Regions from separate parts of the Rhodohalobacter sp. 8-1 genome, predicted to be linked through region 2. Evidence: riboswitches for the same ligand, from Rfam matches in the RefSeq annotation. Region 2 holds a riboswitch; the other holds the start of a gene.
The links. A riboswitch is a leader RNA that binds a small molecule or an ion and turns the genes downstream of it on or off. The one in region 2 is predicted to bind S-adenosylmethionine.
Positions count from the first base shown of each region.

Region 1: linked by a shared signal. The riboswitch ahead of AABW11_RS17640 (CoA-binding protein) and the one ahead of AABW11_RS14200 (hypothetical protein) in region 2 are both predicted to bind S-adenosylmethionine.

Region 1 is NZ_JBBVMF010000024.1:51,834-55,253, reverse strand. It holds gene AABW11_RS17645 (O-acetylhomoserine aminocarboxypropyltransferase/cysteine synthase family protein) at 1-1,019, opposite strand, end outside; gene AABW11_RS17640 (CoA-binding protein) at 1,234-1,716, opposite strand; SAM riboswitch class I at 2,016-2,142, opposite strand; gene AABW11_RS17635 (metallophosphoesterase family protein) at 2,514-3,420, opposite strand, start outside.
Region 2 is NZ_JBBVMF010000015.1:63,353-66,772, reverse strand. It holds gene AABW11_RS14215 (DEAD/DEAH box helicase) at 1-264, shown strand, start outside; gene AABW11_RS14210 (hypothetical protein) at 270-515, shown strand; gene AABW11_RS14205 (DUF433 domain-containing protein) at 1,387-1,623, shown strand; SAM-I-IV-variant riboswitch at 1,775-1,891, shown strand; gene AABW11_RS14200 (hypothetical protein) at 2,016-2,432, shown strand; gene AABW11_RS14195 (hypothetical protein) at 3,127-3,264, opposite strand.

The DNA of each region.
Region 1 (3,420 bases), on a different contig from region 2:
TCGTGATGCGGATGATTAGGCAATCCGGTGTAGTTTACCCATGACGTGTGTTCGCTGTCATCGAGCCATTTTGCAAGTTTGAGTGCATTTTCAGCATGACGCTCTGCACGCAGTGACAGGGTTTCAAGTCCCTGAAGCAGCAGAAAACTGTTGAATGGTGATTGTGCAGGTCCCACATCACGCAAACCTTCTACGCGTGCACGGATTGCAAAGGCAATGTTTCCAAACGGTCCATCTTCCCCGAAGACTTCCCAGAAGTTCAGACCGTGATAGGCGGGGGAGGGGTCTGTAAAGAGTGGGTATCGGCCGTTGCCCCAGTCAAAATTACCGGCATCTACAATCACTCCGCCAATACTAGTCCCGTGACCACCGATCCATTTGGTAGCTGATTGTACCACAACGTTAGCACCGTGATCGATCGGCCGGGCAATAGATCCTGCGGCACCAAATGTATTATCTACGACCAGTGCGACTCCATGCTTCTTAGCTACGGCCGAGATGCCATCAAAGTCAGGTACGTTACCTTTAGGATTACCAATACTTTCCACATAGATTGCTTTTGTATCATCATCGATTAATGCTTCGAAACTCTCAGGAGAATCATCTTCTGTGAATTTTACATTGATGCCTAATCGTGGAAAAGTCACCTTAAATTGGTTATATGTTCCGCCATACAGATTTTGGGTTGAAACAATATTATCACCGCTTTGTGCGAGGGTGATAATCGTAAGAAACTGAGCGGACTGACCTGACGCAGTACCAACGGCCGCTGCTCCGCCTTCGAGTGCAGCAATGCGTTTCTCAAACACATCCGTGGTTGGATTCATGATCCGGGTATATATGTTACCAAACTCTTTTAGAGCAAAAAGTGTAGCGGCGTGCTCGGTATCATCAAACTCATACGACGTGGTTTGATAAATAGGTACGGCTCGCGACCCGGTTGTTGGATCTGGTTCCTGGCCAGCGTGGAGCTGCAGGGTTTCATATTTGTAGTTTTTTTCTTGTCCGTTTGTGCTCATGGTAGTTTTGTTTGTTTTTTTGGTATTGGTTCTTTAGAAAATTGTTTTGGCGAGGAGTGTGTTTGAGGAGTTGAGAAGCCTGGATATATATCTAAGCCTAATCAACGTCCCGAAAACCCACCTCAGATCAAAACTCTGAACGAGTTTTGATCTGTCTCCTCCACGGAGGAGAGGTTTAAAAACTCCTCCCCTCGAGAAGGGTTTTATTGGCCATTCACCTGGTCTTATCCCTGTCTCGAATTAGGAACTGGTGATCGACCTTCATACAGCGATTTTGTACCATTAAAACTCCGTTATTTTGTACTTTTTCTATTTCTTCAGGATGTTCACCGACGCCAAGCTGCAGCCAAATGACTTTTGGATTGACTTCAAGCGCCTGATCTACAACTTCAGAGACATATTCCGGCTTAATAAAAATATCTACTGCATCAATCTGTTCAGGGATTGATTTCAAATCCGGATAAGCCTTTTCACCGAGGATCTCATCAGCGCCGGGATTCACCGGAATAATATTATAACCGGCCTTTTGCAGGTAGCGGCCCACAAAATGGCTGTCTTTATGTCTGTTTCTGGATATTCCCACAATGGCAATTGTTTTAATGTTATCAAGCCAGTATTCAATGGTGTCGGTCTCCTCCGATAGTTCAGGAGTTGCCCGCATCTTCTTGTCGTACCAGCCGTTAAATGTGCTTCTCAAAGGTTCGTAATGATTTTACTGTTAATGATAAAATTAAACTTATAAACTTCCCTCTCGGGAGGGCACAGTCACGCCGTCGGCGTGACAGGGGTGGGTTCGTGAGGTTGAGAAGCTTGAATGTAACTCCAAACCCAATCAACGCCCGGTTAACCCACCTCTGCTCAAACTCTGCACGAGTTTTGATCTGTCTCCTCCGTAGAGGAGAGGTCTAACAAAAAAAAGCCTCTTCCAAAAGTCCTGGCCCAATTGTGGGAGAAGGATTTTCAGAAGAGGCTTTTGATTACACTAATGGCCTGATCATCTCATCTTTCCTCCCCCGACATTTGCCGGCGTTGGCAGGATTTAGCACCTAACATAACGACATCGCTGCCGGAACTGGTTGCTAAGGTTTCACAGGGCCTGTCCCTCCACCTTTCTGGATAAGAGTTCAAAAATATAAAAGAACGAATCTCAAAAATATGAACAACAAAAAAGCCCTGCCGGTTTCCCAGAGGGCTTAAAATTCTTTCGAAAAATAATTACACCCTCTGCATCATGTGCGACAACATATACACATCATACAGGGACAAATAATATTTTGGGCTTTTTTATTCACTCCCTAAACATAGGTTAGATTATATATAGAATGCAAGATTTATTTTTTAAAATATATAAACCTAAAAAGAAGGACTGAGATGTACTTGGAACCACTTTTGGTATAAATTCCGGGTATTTATATGATGAAGTCCTTTGTTTATAATGATTTTTTCAGAGAGAGAATTTAAACCAACGGTTATCTGATTAACTAAAATCAGGGATCAATCATCATAATTATATCTTTCAATCCGTCCGTTTATTCCCTCAATTGCAAGCGGGAGCTGGTCAGGAGTAATGACCTTCATATTATCATGCATGTCATAGGTACTAATACTGAAATCACCGGAACCATCATTTTGTTCAAGTAATGTAATAGTTCGTCTTGGAGGACGTTTTGACCCAATTAAAGCACGAGGTCCGCTGCCTTGTGCCCCTGAGTGAATCATTTTCAGGCCATCTTTTACTGCGGGATACCATGCGTGATGATGACCGCTAAAATAATAGTCAACTCCATAATCGGTCATCATTTCAAATAGCTGGTCTGCATCGTTGAGTACTTCACCCGGACGATTACGCCCTTCAGCAATGGCATAAAGCGGCAAGTGGCCAATAATGAGTCTGAGAGCTGCATTTTTGGCTTCCTCCTGCGTTAGTTGTTCTTTAATCCAGTTGATCTCTTCTTTACTGATAAGGTGACCCGACGCATCCCAGCTGATCACGAAAAGATCATCGAATGAAAAACTGTAGTAGAAAGGAAAATTTTCATTGTTGATGTATGTTAGATCAGGCATTCGGGTGCTCCAGTATTCCTTTGCCAATTCTCGCTCATGATCGAAATTCCCGCTTTTAGAACCGTCATGATTACCGAGCGTGAAGGCAAACGGTATGTTCAGATCTCTCAAAGGCCCCCCGATTGTCTCATCAAAACCAGACCACATAGCGCGAATCTCGGTTTCACTAAGCTTGAGGCTTTGACCGGCAATCATATCCCCGGCGAATAGTACAAGATCAGGCTGCCACTTTTCAACGTATGCCATAGTGCTGTCTACAAAACGGCCGTAGTGAGTTGATCCATAACTTTCATTTAAGTCCGACATTAACACAATTCGCAAATCCGGCTTATTGGTG
Region 2 (3,420 bases):
TTTCACTGGCAAACTCAAAGTAATACTAAACCAACCACCAAAAAGGGCATTCGCCATTTAGAACATAGAGAAAAGGGAATTACACCACTACTATTCATTAGAAATCAAAGACGTGACGAAAGGAGAGAAACTGAACCATACTTTTTTGTAGGTCCAGTAAGTTTAAAAAAATGGGAAGGTTCTCAGCCTATGGACATTGTGTGGAAAGTGGAAGAGCCACTTCCAGCAGATATTTATAAAGCTACTGCTGTTAACAAAAATTGAAAGTTATGAATCAAATCGATCAAACCAATTGTGAGTATTTAACCGCTAATAAAACAATTGAAACAATACAAATTTCAAGCGATGAATACGAATTAGTTGTTCGTGTTTTTAACTACAAAGGAGTTTCATTCAGAGTATTTAATTCGGTACTAAGTTTTGAAGGGTTTTGGAAAGGATTGAATGATGGAGATTATCATTTTAATTCGGAAAAAGAATTAGATCACTGGTTAAGAACATTCACAATCAATTGATTCCTTACCGACTATCAAATGTTCATCCTCCCCTCTTCTAAAGGAGCCTGGCCGGTTCGGAAAAACTGGATTGGAGGCATCAGAAATTTGTAGGGATTTAGTGATTAGTTGATTTGGTGTTTAGTGGATTAGGGAATTTGGTGGTTGGTAAATTAGGTGAATAGTGGAATTGGAAGTTTTCAAACAGTGGAACAGCCACTCCCCTATTTATGAATTTGTTAGGCCCCGGAAACCGCTGGTATCCATCAACTCAAAAATAAGTCAAAATGGCAGTCGGGAAGAGTTCGGAAGCTACTCTGTGATCGCCTGATCGCTCCGTATCAAGTCCGGACCATCTCCATACCAAGTCCGTACCAAGTCCAAGAAATTTTGGACTGGGTGTGGCGTTGGTTAGGCGATGAACGGGGTGGAAATGGCGGGTAGTTTTGGGGGGTGGGGTTTCTGTCAATTTGGCAAATTTGGGTGAGGGAGGGTTTGGGTGATGGAGTGAGGGAGAGATGGGGAGATGGGGAGATGGATGAATTGTGGAACTGTTGAACTGTGGAATTGTGCCGTTGAACTTTTGAGTATTGCACTTACGCGCAATGTTGAATTGTGGAACTGGTGAACTGTTTGTCACGATTCTGAGTGCAGACAAAATCAAATCATTCAGAGACTCCATTATAAGATACGGCAGGCTTTACTTGTTGCTGGCACTGTCAACCGGATGGGCGAACCGATCATAAACCTGCGGATCAAAAATATTGACGGTAACCATTTCTGATATCGGAATTCCGGTCTGAAAGCCATTTTTATTCAGAAACTTCCTTCAGTTTTCTTTTTTCCTGAATCGGATGTAATTTGATACATAATTTTAGTCTATCTCATGATCATGAAATCTGAAAAATTGCTTCAAAGAGTAACATTTGATCAGTCAGTATTAACCGGAAAACCAATCATTCGCGGAATGAGAATATCCGTTGAAATGATTCTCGATCTGTTGGCAAAAGGAGCCACCGTACAGGAAATATTAGAGGATTACCCTGAACTTGAAACGGACGATATTCGTGCTGCTTTGCTATATGCCAAACGATTGGTTAGCGGAGAAGAAATCGTAGATATGGTGTAGCTGTGAGGTTTTTAGGTGAAGTGGTAAATTATGGAACTGGTGAATTGTTGAACTGTCGAACTGTTTATTTGATGCTACTCTTTTATAAGTATAGGTCTCTCTACATTTTCTAATTTGTCCTGTTCTGGCAAACCCCCTACTTTTATTTATCAAACAACATCAAGAAATCCATCGGAACTTCCGGCGGATTGCCAACCGACCTTCCCGGGCACGGTGGTTCAGCGATGTGGAACTGGCTGCATTCAGCCATTCAAACCACGGGGCCCATCTCAGGCACATGATCTTGGTGTAACAATCAAACCCGGCACATAACCTTTGTTACACATGCAGCCATTCAATGACAATGACAACGCCATCAGCGGTATCAGCTATAAAGAATCACACTTATCTTCGTGAATAATCCGGGTAAGCAGCTTCAGGAAAGTTTCGCAGGCAATGCAGCAAGAACCCTGGGCTACTTCCATAAATGCATGATCACAGAGCTTAAGGACGTCCGTCACGGGATGATTATCCTGGAGATATCCTACCCTGACGACACCGAACTCGAACGGGTGGACCGCGTGGCAGCCCTGCAGTACCTCTTCGCAGAACCCATGGCGCCGGATTTCTGGGAGATCACCTTTGTCCACATGGTCGAGTATCACACAACCGGTCCCGGCGGATACATGGGCATGTGCGGTAACATCTTTTACGACCAGGGACGAGGATACGTTGAGGGGGAGAGCAGTTTCGCACGTCACTACTTTACCGATCGGCTATACGATACGGGTGACCTTTATGAGATTTTATGTGAAACTGAAATTGATTGAGGGAGAGATGGAGTGAGGGAGTGAATGAGGGAGTGATGGAGAGAACAAGACCTGCAAGAGTGCGAACGCAGTGAGCTCCTGGCAGAGTCTTGTGCTTGTTGTGAAGGAGTGAGGGAGTGAGGGAGAGCCGGTTGAATTGTGGAATTGTGAAATTGTTGAACTGTGGAACTGAAACGGGGCTTGATTCTAATCTATTCGTTATTTTCTGCGGCGCGGTGGTAAGCCTGGTTCTATTTCTGTGTTTTGTGCGCCGCGCTCTTCTTAACCAGTCCCCTTGTCATCTCGACTAAGCGAATAAAATGAGCGCGCGGAGAGATCTCCTGGTTATCGGTATGAGTTTTGAAAAGACTTTGTTTAAAATGGATCCCAGCACAGGGAGATATCTCGGTGCATTCTCCGCCAGCCGGCGGATCTTTTACTCAATATGACAAAGGAGAATTATTATGACGGGCGGCGTATCTGACTCTGATTTTTTGCACGAATTCGTCTTACGCCGCCTGTTTAAATGACTATCGCGGCGCCGTGGGGAATCCGGTTCTATTTCCGTCTCTTGCGCGCTGTGTTCTACCCTGCGGGCTCCTTGTCACACCGGGCGCAGCCGAGCGGTCTGTCCGCCAACCGGCTGATCTCCATGCGATTGGCGGGAATTTTGGAGAGGCTTTGTTTAAAATGGATCGTGGAATTGTTGAACTGGTTAACTGACAAACTGTTGAACTGTTGAACTGTTTTCTTTAAGCCGATCAACATCAGGCATCACTTCCAGCCACGCTAACTCTCCCATCGAGCCGCCGGTCTTAAAAAAATTGATAAATAAGTATTCATGTGCTGTCATGAAGGCTATTTATAAACTGCTTTTACTTTGCTTTGATTATATATTATATAACACTAGACTATCATCACTTATACAATAAAAATCTCATTTGTCCGTGTGGGGGAAATGCCTGTATATTAATTGGAGTTGCCAAAAACAAAAGCCTCTCTCGATAGC